DNA from 3 places in the Colwellia sp. RE-S-Sl-9 genome. Region 3 is predicted to be linked to each of the others. Evidence: predicted binding sites of a transcription regulator. Region 3 holds the regulator's gene; each other region holds the start of a gene.
What was found. The regulator sigma-54, encoded in region 3, starts transcription at its own class of promoters, with help from an activator protein. The targets are predictions, from matches to a motif close to GTTGGCACGNNNNTNGNNT.

Region 1: ACM9HF_RS08320 (FimV/HubP family polar landmark protein) is a predicted target of sigma-54. The motif match lies at 1,584-1,602, and genes of this name have one in related genera.
Region 2: ACM9HF_RS13880 (DUF1328 family protein) is a predicted target of sigma-54. The motif match lies at 2,041-2,059, and genes of this name have one in related genera.

Annotation. Positions count from the first base shown of each region.
Region 1 covers NZ_CP182631.1:1,950,512-1,954,784, forward strand. The annotation lists gene ACM9HF_RS08320 (FimV/HubP family polar landmark protein) at 1-1,520, opposite strand, end outside; gene ACM9HF_RS08325 (aspartate-semialdehyde dehydrogenase) at 1,799-2,818, opposite strand; gene ACM9HF_RS08330 (4-phosphoerythronate dehydrogenase) at 2,842-3,960, opposite strand; gene fabB (beta-ketoacyl-ACP synthase I) at 4,135-4,273, opposite strand, start outside.
Region 2 covers NZ_CP182631.1:3,195,086-3,199,358, forward strand. The annotation lists gene ACM9HF_RS13860 (OmpA family protein) at 1-81, opposite strand, end outside; gene ACM9HF_RS13865 (YqaA family protein) at 295-879, opposite strand; gene ACM9HF_RS13870 (hypothetical protein) at 940-1,401, opposite strand; gene ACM9HF_RS13875 (hypothetical protein) at 1,509-1,757, opposite strand; gene ACM9HF_RS13880 (DUF1328 family protein) at 1,818-1,994, opposite strand; gene ACM9HF_RS13885 (response regulator) at 2,191-4,197, opposite strand; gene ACM9HF_RS13890 (response regulator) at 4,242-4,273, opposite strand, start outside.
Region 3 covers NZ_CP182631.1:2,749,674-2,753,946, forward strand. The annotation lists gene lptA (lipopolysaccharide transport periplasmic protein LptA) at 1-291, shown strand, start outside; gene lptB (LPS export ABC transporter ATP-binding protein) at 295-1,026, shown strand; gene rpoN (RNA polymerase factor sigma-54) at 1,104-2,546, shown strand; gene hpf (ribosome hibernation promoting factor) at 2,580-2,867, shown strand; gene ptsN (PTS IIA-like nitrogen regulatory protein PtsN) at 2,897-3,352, shown strand; gene rapZ (RNase adapter RapZ) at 3,380-4,234, shown strand; gene ACM9HF_RS11905 (HPr family phosphocarrier protein) at 4,261-4,273, shown strand, end outside.

The DNA.
Region 1 (4,273 bases), 800 kb from region 3:
ATTAATGCGTCTATGTCGTCTGGATCTGTTAAATCGCCCGACATATCTTCTTCTGACTCTGGTGCTGCTGGCTCAGGGCTTGGATCTGGCTCTGAAACTGACGCCATTAGCCCATCTATGTCGTCTGGATCAGTTAGGTCGCCCGACATATCTTCTTCTGGCTCTGGTGCTGCTTCTGGTTCAGGTTCTGGACTAACAGAGAAATCTTCTAGTTCATCAGTCCCCCCCAGTAGATCATCAATACTATCTTCCTCAGGTTCATCTTCTTTGGAAGACTCTAGAGGATCGTCATCATCAAAACCCGCTAATAAAGCATCTAAATCGTCTTGCCCTAATTCGCCGCCTTCAAGCACTTCTCCAGCTAACGAGATATCTTCTAAGTCATCTATTTCATCATCTAAATGTATTACATCATCGTTAGATAAATCATCAGAAAACAAGTCATCATCACCATCTTCAGCTAAATCGATAGCAAGCTCATCATCTAAAGATAATTCGTCATCTAATGAAAGCTCATCATCCAACGTTAGCTCATCTTCAACTTTTTCCTCAACTGGAGGTTTTTCTTCAGTTTTAACTTCAGCTGGCGGCTCTACTTCTTTGGCAATAACTTTTTCTTCTTCAGGCTCATCTTTTGATTTTCTTTTAAGTAGAAACCAAATAATGCTCCCAACGAGTAAGCCCATGAATATGGCAGAAAGAGTAATATAAAACCAAGCGCTTGCTAAAATTTTTGATATTAAGGTATTATTTTTTTCTTTATTTTCTTGCTCAAGACGTAAGGCTTTTTCTTCTGCAGCATTGGCTTTGTCTATTAAGGCTTGTTGCAAAGCTAACATGTCATCCATTTGAAGCTTAATTTCTTTACTTTTAGCAACTTCATCTTGCATAACATCTAGTTGCTCATTAAATGAAGAAAGTTTATTTCTTAATCCTTCGTTTTCTTTAAGTAAGGCTTGTAAACCGTCAATAGAGTCAAGAACATCTTGTTGAATGGTTGATAAACGTTGAGTTTGATCGTTTCCGAAGGTTTGCAGCTGTTCGTTTATTTCTACTTTAGCAGCATCTAAATCTTTCTTTTTAACTGATAATTCTTCTGGTTTAATAACTTTTTTAGGTTTCGATTTAACAACTTTCTTTTCCCAGTTTTTATCATCATTACTAGATTTTTTTTGAGCGGCTTCTTTATCTACTGATCGCATTTCATCAATAGAAGGAATTTTTAGATAAGCACCTGTAACGAGGTGATTGAAATTATTGTCAACAAACGCTTGGGGGTTGCGCATGTATAAAGACTGCATCACTTGATAAACAGATAAACTGTTTTCAGGCCTTACTTTTAAAGCTATGTTCCATAAAGTATCTTGCGCAGTAATAGGACCATATTGCTCATATCGAAAAACATCTGACGATTTTGGCCCTTTAATACGTATACCTGCTTCTTCAGCCGCAACTGTAGAAGCAGTGAAAACAGTAAACATAATAATCTGCCACAGGCACAGACGTAAAAATTGTTGCATTACAACATTCCTATTTATTATTAATGGAGCCAATAACTTGTCACATAAAGATCAGATAAAACAAAGCAAAGTTTATTCCAACTCATTACATAATACTAGGGGCTGCTCTTTAACTGCCCAGAAATTGCTATAGGGGTATCTAATTTTATCTTTACTATATCGGTAATTTCTTGTTTTTCTATAGTTTTATTTAAGAAATGTAGCATTATTCTCATAAAAAAACCCACTATTAGAAGCTAATAATGGGTTTAAGGTATATCCGATGATAAATTATTAAATTAAGATAAGTGATCTTTTATTAATAGTTCGGCAATTTGAATACTGTTTGTTGCAGCACCTTTACGCGTATTGTCGGCAACAATCCACATGTTTATGCCGCAGTTGTGGCTAATATCTTCACGTACACGACCAACAAATGTAGCATCTTTACCGCTAGCTTCGCCAATTTGAGTTGGGAAGTCTTCATCGTTACGACAAAGTACAACACCTTCAGCTTTTTCTAATAAGTCTTTAACTTCTTCAGCTGAAATAGGTGAGTTAGTTTCAATATGAAGCGCTTCACCATGCCCAAAAAACACTGGAACACGAACAGCAGTAGGATTAACTAGAATATTGTCGTCGCCGAAAATTTTCTTAGTTTCCCAAACCATTTTCATTTCTTCTTTGGTGTAGCCATTTTCTAAAAACACGTCAATTTGTGGAATAACGTTAAACGCTATTTGACGAGAGAAGTTTTTAGACTCAACAGGCTTACCACTTAACAAATCAGCTGTTTGTTTAGCTAACTCGTCCATTGATTCTTTACCGCCACCTGATACAGATTGGTATGTACACACGTTAATACGTGAGATACCCACTGCGTCTTGAATGGGTTTTAATGCAACTAACATTTGAATAGTTGAACAGTTAGGATTAGCAATAATATTACGGTTACGGTATTCACCTAATGCTTGAGGGTTAACTTCAGGCACAATTAGTGGAATATCGTCTTCGTAACGAAACTCTGATGTGTTATCGATTACAATACAACCTGCTTCGCCAGCGATTGGTGCAAATTTAGCTGAGGTAGCGCCACCTGCTGAAAAGAAACCAATTTGTGCTTGGCTAAAGTCAAAGTTATCTGCATTTAAAACTTCAATACTTTCACCTTTAAATTCAATAAATTCACCAGCAGAGCGTGCACTTGCTAATGGGTATAATTTATTAATTGGAAAGTCTCGTTGTTCAAGAATTTCAATAATGGTTTTGCCTACTAAGCCTGTTGCGCCAAGTACGCAAACATCAAATTTCTGTGCCATGGTCCTCTCTCTTTTTTAATTAACTATTTGCTAAAGCCAAGACGATGCGGCACATCTTCATTGGCTTGATGATTCATAGAAACGGTAACTGCCGAAAACTCCCTGCGAGCAGGGTATGTTTTTCGAATGTGATCGAATCCTTTGGTGTTTATTTGCTGGCGAAATATTCCATCATCGCGCCTTACATCGTAAACCATTTTTACTAGCTGGTTTAGTAATATTTCATCAAAGTCTTGTTTTATTTCAACCGCGTTAATTGACGCACTAGGTAATAAGTCTTTAAGTACTTTTTCTACGGGAATATTGAGCTGTTTACATAATGCCTGATAGAGCATTTCTGTGCCACGAGCTTTTCCTTCTAAGCTATAACCAGCAATGTGTGCGCTGGCTATTTCTGCATATTCAATTAACGGATGTAGTAAGTTAGGTTCGCCTTCCCACACATCGAGTATTAATTTAGTTTTCATACCATTTTGTTTAAGAGACAGTAATGCTTTATTGTCTATAACTTCACCACGACAAGCATTTATTAATATTTGCTCATCTGTTAACTGACTTAAGCGATCTGAATTTAATAAATGATAGGTTGGATGCTCGCCGGTTTCTGTAAGCGGTACGTGAAGAGAAATCACATCACAAGCTAGCGCTTCATCTAAGGATACAAAGTTTCTCGTATCATTTGGGTTATCAGCTAACACAGGATCACACATTACATAATTAATACCTAATGCGGTAAGCTTTTCGCTTAACCGAGTACCTGTATTTCCTGCGCCTACAATGCCAACATTAAGTGAAAACAAATCAATTAAATAACGTTCACTCATTACAACTAATGCACTTAACACATATTCAGCCACTGAAATTGCGTTACAACCAGGAGCTGAAGTAAAAAATACATCACGACTTTTTAAATAAGCTTGATCGATGTGATCAACGCCTATAGTTGCAGTACCTACAAATTGCAGTGATTTATTATTAGCCAGTAAAGCTTCATTAACTTTCGTAATAGAGCGCACTAATAAAATATCAGCATTTTCTACCATATCAGCAGTTAGTTCACGCCCTGCAAAGGGGTAAAGAATACCTAAATCGCCAAAAAATTCTTTGGCGAAAGGCATGTTTTCATCGTGGTATATATTCATAATACTTTAAAATGGAATATTTTAGTGTAATAACACTATTTTACCCTACAAAACAAAAAACCACTAAAGCTATCTTTAGTGGTTTTAAATTTAATTACTATTACACTTGTTTATTTGTAACTAGCGTATGTTATTACACCTTAACTTTCTGAACGATGTTGCGTTCAATCAAGGTTATTTATATTTTTGCATCACTAATGTTGCATTAGTTCCGCCAAAACCAAAGCTATTCGACATAGCAAGGTTAATTTCAGCATCACGAGCTTCAGTAACAATATCTAAACCTTCAGCTTTTTCGTCTAATGTATTGACG
Region 2 (4,273 bases), 450 kb from region 3:
CCATGTTTTATCAATAGTTTCTTCTGCCATTGCTGAAGTACTTATTATTGCTGTTAAAAGAGATATTTTAAAAAATTTCATATGAATTCCTTGTATGAATTAAAAATTACTCTATGTATAAAGCAAATCACAGGCCAATTAATAAATCCTTATTATTCAATTTGTTATCTGTTTTTGTGTGTTTTGTTTTAAATAGAAAATTGTAAAAAAAACAGGGTGTAGGTAAATTTTACAATTACAGTGAAGTTTGATTATCAGGTATTTTTTCCGTAGTGAGTAAGTTTAAACAACTTATTAAAAAAAACTATTTACACCCCACATAGCTAAAATGATCATCGTTAAAACAATCATTGTTTTGGTTTTATGCTTACGGATGAGTTTTTCTGCTTTATCACCCGCGTAATAAACGATTATGGCTAAACCGAAATAACGAATAGAGCGGGCAATTGTTGCGGCAATTAAAAAAAGTGTCAGTGAATATTTAGTAGCACCGGCAGCAAGCATAGCGATTTGAAATGGAACAGGAACAATGCCTAAAGTTATTACAAACCAGAAGCCTTGGTTTTCCATTTTTTGCTTGACGCCTTCAAACTGTTCTGACGTTGAAAAAGTATTAATAATCCAATCACCCACGGCATCAAATAGATAATAACCTAAGGCATAACCAAATAAAGCGCCAATAATACAACCCAGTGTTGCCATAAGTGCAATAAGCCATAGTTTTTCACGGCGTGCTTGCATTAAAGGCACTAAAATAGCTTCTAGCGGAATGGGGACTATAGTTGATTCTAAAAAAGATGCTACGGTAAGGCTACTGAGCATATGTTTAGATTTAATGAATTTTTTGGTCTTTTTTTTAAGCTTTTTTTGAATAGACATAACCCTTCCTTCGTATACCTGTTATCAATAAATAGGCTGAAAACTTTAAAGTTAAGTGTTTTAGTTAGGCTTGCGGGTTAGGTGTAAAAAGAGCCCTAATGCGGTTAACAAAAGTGCCGTGGAAGTTATTATGGCTACTGGGTAGTATAGGTTACCTGCAAGATCTAGCTGGCTATATTTTATTACCATTATTAATCCTTCAAGCGATAAAGCAACGCATACCATACCTATAAATCTAGGCAATGTTCTTCTTAATACGGTAATCGCGTCATCTTCTTTTTTATCTGGCGTATTATTTACATATTCTTTATTTATCACGAGAGCGAGTTCAAATACCGCTAATCCAATGACTCCAGTATTTATACTACTTAAAAACATTTCCATAATATCGGAGCCGTTCAATATAGCCGTAGATATATTAATCACTAAAGAGAATAAAATGGCTGCAGCTAACCCTAAAAATATAAAGGTGAATAGGGTGGCAAAAGTGTTTTTAATAAGTAGGCTGACTGTATTGTTCATGAGTTATATTCCTGTTACTGATCAGGTGTTTGGTATGAACAGTGTGTTTTTAATGAAAAACACACTATGACCTAAAGGTGATAGTGTGTTTTAGGATGAAGCTAAAATTAACAGTCTTGATCTTTAGCTTTTAAACCTTCTTTTACATTTTCACAAGCATCTTCAATCGCGTTACCTGCATCTGTTGCAGCGTCTTTAATTGAGTCGCCTGCATCAGAGGCTGCATTTTTAGCGTCTAAAACTACTTCATCAACTTTTTCACCTGCTGTTTCTGCTTTTTGCTCTGTACAAGCACTTAAACCTAAAGCCGCGATAATTGTTAATAATAGTAATGATTTGTTTTTGTTAATAGTCATAGTCATTCTCCGTTAAAAAATAAATGTGTTTATGTTTAATATATTCAGTTAATACGTTACTTAAGCTTTTGGTGCTTTACCTCGTATAGCATTGGAAATTAATGAGATAACCAACAATACGACAAAAATAAAAAATATAATTTTTGCTACACCAGCTGCTGCTCCTGCGATGCCGCCAAAACCAAAGATAGCTGCAATAATTGCTATAACAAAAAAGGTTAATGCCCAACCTAACATATGTTTCTCCTTTTAGATTTGTTAATAAGTGTTTTCAATAATGATAATGCGAGAGTTATGCCAATGGTTAAGTTGTTGTTTTTTTAGCTGTTTTTGTTTTTATTTTGACGTGGCGTGAATATATAAAAGTAAACTTTACAGGGTGAAAATGTATAATTTTCACAATTGAGGTTTATTGGTGAATGAAGGGGGAGTTTTAAGTTATTTGTTTAAGCATAGTTAAGTTGATGGGTTTAAGCAGTGCTTGATCAATTGAAAATTCGGTTAGTACGTCTTGGCTGATTGCGTTGCCACTAATAATGGTGATTTTACTGTTAGGTGAGAGTATGCGTAATTGTTTAGACAAGGCTAAACCATTAGCGTCGGGTAGGTTTATATCTAATAATATTTGGTCGTATTGGTGGTTAGATAGCCCTTCGTTTTGTGTTAAAAGTGTTGTTGCTTCTGCTGCGCTGTGGGCAATACTTGCTTCAATATTTAAGTTATTAAGGAGTAAGGCGGTAACTTGTGCGGCGTCTTTATCGTCTTCAATAATTAAAAAATGTGTTGAGGGCGATGCGGCGTTTTCTGTTGCATTAGATACATTGTTTATCGGTTGTTCAAGCGATTTTATTTGCACTCTTGCATTTTTATTATTCGCTAAGCTTTGTGTTAACGATTGATATAAAACGTGTTTATCTATCGGTTTTGCAACTACGTCGTTAAAACCTAAGCTTTTCAGTTCTTGATGTACGCCTTTCATTGTTGCTGCTGTAACGGCAACTATTTGTGTGGTTATGCCCATTTCTCTTAGTTTTAAAATAGTACGTTTACCATCTAAAACAGGCATATGAATATCCATAAGTATGCTGTTAAAAGGGTTACCTTGTTCTTGAGCTTCTAAAATTTTAGTGATGGCATGTTCGCCATTAACGGCAAACGAGGTTTTTAAACCAAACGATCGGCAAATAAAACCAATAAGATTTCGAATATCTTTTAAGTCGTCAACAATTAATACGTGTCCGGTAATTTGAGGGAAGTTTTCTGTTGTGGCTTGTGAGTGTATTCGGTTAAAAGATAAAGGCGCAACGGTGGTATGAGATATATCGCCTAACTCAAGGGTAATAATAAATTTGCTGCCAACATTTTCTGTTGATTCTACCTCTATTGTTCCATCCATTTGTTTTAATAGTTCACAACAAATAGCTAAACCTAAGCCGGCTCCTTCTTCGTTACGTGAAACAATATCTTCCACTTGTTCAAAAGGTTTAAATATTGTGGCAAGTAAATGTGTAGGAATACCAATACCTGTATCGGTAATTGTAAAATGTAAGGTGTTTTTATTGTTGCTACGCTCTAACCATATATCTACAGTAACTGAACCTTTGTCGGTAAATTTTATAGCGTTATGGATAAGGTTAATAAACACTTGTCTTAATCGTATTGCATCAGCATTAATGTGTAGCGGTAGTGGTGTTTTAGCATTTATTTTTAGTACGATACCTTTATCTTGAGCGGTTACTGACATTAAGGCGTACAAGTCAATAATGAAGTTGTCTAATGCGATATGGGTGTAGTTGAGTTCAAGCTTATCGGCGGCAATTTTTGAAAGGTCGAGTACGTTATTTAATAAACCTAATAAATGTTTGCCATTGTCTAAAATAGTGCTTAATTCAGCATGAATATGGCTGTTTTCTTTATTGAATAATAAGAGCTCGGTATAGCCTAAAATAGAGGTTAATGGTGTACGTAGCTCATGACTAAGATGGGCAACAAATTTGTCTTTAGAACGACTACGGGTTTCGGCTTTAATACGCTCTAAGCGTTCGTTTTCAATTTCTTTTCGAGACAGTGCATAGCGAATAGCACGATGAAAACGTGTGGTGTTAAGCTCTGATTTTACAACGTAATCAACAGCCCCAGCATCTAGGGCGTCGTTATCAAGTTGATTGTCGGATTGGCCGGTTAACATAATGATAGGTATGGTACAGCCGGCATTAATCGCTTGTTTTAGTACCGACAAACCATTAATTGAGCCTAATTGATAGTCAAGTAGGCAGATGTCGTGCTTATTTTGTTTAAGTAACTCTAGCGCTTCAACGGAGCTGTCAGTCCATTGAATATCAAATTGATAGGTTGAAACTTGTTGAAGATAATCACTGGTTAATAGGTAATCGTCTTCGTCATCTTCTACTAACAATACGCTTTTTATTGGGTTATTCATAACTGATCATTATCGCCAAGTGGTTACTTAAATTGTTTAATTTATTACTTGTCTTCCGATACGGGAAACTCGACAA
Region 3 (4,273 bases):
AAAACCTATATAGCAAAAGGTAAGCCTGCAACCTTTGAACAAACATTAGAAGACGGTAAACCTATTAATCTTCAAGCTAATGAAATCAGATATGAACCGTCTTTAAATACCGTAACCATATCTGGGCAAGCGTTACTGAAACAAGATGGTAGCGAAGTAAGCGGTAGTAAAATTACCTATAACTCAGAAACAGAATACGTAAATGCTGAAAGTAATAAAAACGATAAAGTAAAAACAGTTATTCAGCCCAAAGAAAAAACAAAACCCACTTTATCTCAGGACATTCAATAAGTCATGACTACCTCAACGTTAATCGCAAAAGGTTTAGCTAAATCTTACAAAGGTCGTAAGGTTGTAAAAAATGTAGGGTTAAAGGTCAACGCTGGTCAAATCGTAGGTTTACTAGGGCCTAATGGTGCAGGAAAAACCACTTCTTTTTATATGATAGTCGGCCTTGTTCCTAACGATGAAGGCTCTATTGTTCTTAACGATGAAGACGTCACCTTATTACCTATGCACGAACGCGCTAGAAAAGGTATTGGATATCTGCCACAAGAAGCTTCAATTTTTAGAAAGCTAAGTGTATACGATAACATTATGGCCATCTTACAAACTCAAAAAGGCCTTAATGAAATCGAACGAGAAGAAAGATTAGAGCACTTATTGGAAGAATTTAATATTGGTCATATTAAAGATAATTTAGGTATGAGCTTATCTGGTGGTGAACGCCGCAGAGTCGAAATAGCCAGAGCACTTGCCGCAGACCCAAAATTTATATTATTAGATGAACCGTTTGCCGGCGTAGATCCTATTTCTGTTGGCGACATAAAAAAAATTATTATTCACTTAAAGCAACGTGGTATAGGTATATTAATTACAGACCATAATGTTCGAGAAACACTCGATGTTTGCGAGCATGCGTATATTGTAAGTCATGGTGAACTGATCGCTGAAGGGACCTCTGAAGAAATACTTTCCAATCAGCATGTAAGAGATGTATACCTTGGTGAACAATTTACGCTATAGTTATCTATAAGCAGTCAACAATATTTATATTGTTTTATCGTTTTGTATTATTAATGAATAGGATAAAAAATACGTAGATGCGCCCTTCTTTACAACTCCGTATCGGACAACATCTAACGATGACACCGCAGTTACAACAAGCCATCAAGCTGTTGCAACTCTCTACGTTGGATTTACAACAAGAAATTCAAGAGGCATTGGAGAGTAATCCTTTGCTAGAAGTTGATGAAAGTCCTTCTAATACCCAAGATGAATCAGTCAATAATTTAGAAGATGCATTTTCCGCAAATGCGACAAAAGAAATAGATTCAAAAAAAACAGACGGCACTGAAGACTCTTCCCCAACTATAGATGAAATGACAACCACAGAAGCCATGGGAAACACAGATATTCCTGAAGAGTTAAACATGGATACTACGTGGGACGAAAGCTACAGTGCTGGCGTATCAAACACAGGTAGCATTAGCTCTCCTTCTGAAGATTATACCTACCAAGGCGAAACTAAAGACTCGCTGCAAGATCACCTTTTATGGCAAATGGAATTAACACCTTTTAGTGACACAGACAAAACCATTGCAATAGCGATTATTGAAGCCATAGATGAATCTGGATATTTAACCGTTTCCTGTGAAGATATTTTAGACTGTGTTGGCATTGAAGGTGTTGAACTCGATGAAATACAAGCAGTACTAAAAAGAATTAACGTATTTGATCCTGTAGGTGTAGGGGCTCGTTCAGTCTCTGATTGTTTATTGATTCAACTGAATCAATTTGAACTAACAACGCCTTGGTTAAAAGAAGCCAAGCAAGTTGTTAAAGATTATATCGATCTACTAGGTAGTAGAGATTATCGTCAGTTAATGCGTAAAACACGCTTAAAAGAAGATCAATTACGTGAAGTCCTTCGCTTAATTCAATCATTAGATCCTCGTCCTGGTGACAGCGTAGTTAAAAGTGACGATCAATATGTTATTCCTGACGTATCCGTTGAAAAGAAAAATGGTCGTTGGGTTGTTGAGTTAAATCCAGATACCGCGCCTAAGTTGTCTGTTAACCAACAATATGCAGCAATGACACGTACCATGAAGTCAACAAACGATACACTATTAAAAGTGTCTAATTGTATTGTTCAGCGCCAGCAAGGCTTTTTTGAGCATGGCCCTGAATCTATGCGACCTATGGTTTTAAACGATATAGCCGAAGCCGTTGAAATGCATGAATCTACTATTTCACGTGTAACAACACAAAAATATATGCATACACCAAGAGGTATATTTGAACTTAAATACTTCTTCTCCAGCCATGTTAGTACCGAAAATGGTGGCGATTGCTCCTCAACAGCAATCAGAGAGCTTATCAAAAAACTTGTCGCCGCAGAAATTCCTGCCAAACCATTAAGTGATAATAAAATGGCAGAAATACTCGCCGAGCAAGGTATACAAGTGGCTCGTCGAACCGTAGCAAAATATAGAGAATCGTTGTCCATTCCACCATCAAACCAACGAAAAAGTTTAATTTAATTTTTCAAATATCACTAAAAGAGGGTTTAACTTATGCAAATCAATTTAACTGGTCATCATGTAGAAATCACAAACTCTTTACGCGAATACGTTAATACGAAATTTTCAAAATTAGAACGTCATTTTGATCAGATCAATAATGTTCATGTTGTGTTAACCATTGAAAAATCAAATCAAATAGCTGAATCTACTGTTCATTTAAAGGGAACAGAAGTACATGCTACAGCAGAAAACCATGATATGTATGCCTCAATTGACGCTTTAATCGATAAACTAGATCGTCAAATATTAAAACACAAAGGCAAAACAACCCACCATTAACCTATAAAAAACAGGCTTTAGTAGTAATTATGACTTTGCAAGATATCTTAATGCCAGATTGCACATTTTGTGCAGTATCTGGCTCTAGCAAAAAGCGCGTTCTCGATAAAATTTGTACCATAGCAGCAGATAAAATTGTTGAACATAGTGCATACGAATTACTCGAAAGCCTAATCGCAAGAGAAAAACTAGGATCAACAGGAATAGGCAACGGTATTGCTATTCCTCATGGTCGTTTACCTAATGCAAAATCAGTTGTAGCAATTATTGTAACTACCGATATACCTGTAGATTTTGACGCAATCGACAACAAGCCTGTTGATATTTTTATTGCGTTATTCGTTCCCGAAGACGCTTGTAAAGAACATTTAACCACTTTGCAGAGTATTGCTAAGCTATTCAGTGATAAGCAAATAGCAAAACAAGTGCGTAAATGCCAAAGCAATGAAGCTTTGTATAATCTTATTCAAGAAAATAGAAATTAGTCGTTATAAAAAGGAACGAACAGTTCAATGAAGTTAATCATAGTAAGTGGACGTTCTGGTTCAGGAAAGTCTGTCGCATTAAGAGTGTTAGAAGATCTAGGTTATTATTGTGTCGACAATATTCCAGTTAATTTACTACCGGCACTAACACATACCGTTATCAATGATTATGAAAATGTCGCAGTGAGCATTGACGTACGTAATTTACCTAACAACCCTCAAGATGTTTCTGAAATATTAGACTATCTCCCTAGTACTGTTGATTTAAATATTTTATACCTAGATGCTGATGACAGTGATTTAATTAGACGATTCAGTGAAACAAGAAGGTTACATCCTCTCATTAAGCAAAATATAGCTCTCGATCAGGCTATCGCCTTGGAAAAAAAATTATTAGAACCAATATCTACCCGTACAGGTTTATACATTAATACCAGCCAACTATCGCCTCACCAACTTGCAGATTTAGTAAGAGAGCGTATTTTGGGTAAAAAGTCTGGCTCTATGGTGGTTGTATTTGAATCATTTGGTTTTAAGCATGGCGTACCGCAAGATGCTGATTATGTGTTTGATGCACGCTTTCTTCCTAATCCCTTTTGGGATAAAGAATTAAAAGCCTATACAGGATTAGATCAACCGGTAAAAGACTATTTATCAAGCCAACCCATAGTCACTAAATTTATATGGCAGATTAATAGTTTTATGATGACCTGGTTACCTCACTTAGAACGTAACAACCGAAGTTATGTTACCATTGCTATTGGCTGTACTGGCGGAAAGCACCGTTCAGTCTACATAGCTGAGCTTCTAGCAAATAATTTAAGAAAAGAACGCGAAGATGTTCAATCACGACACAGAGACATCACCATAGCAAGTACCTAAGGGTGGCGTAGATATAAGGTTATCCCATGAAAAAATGTG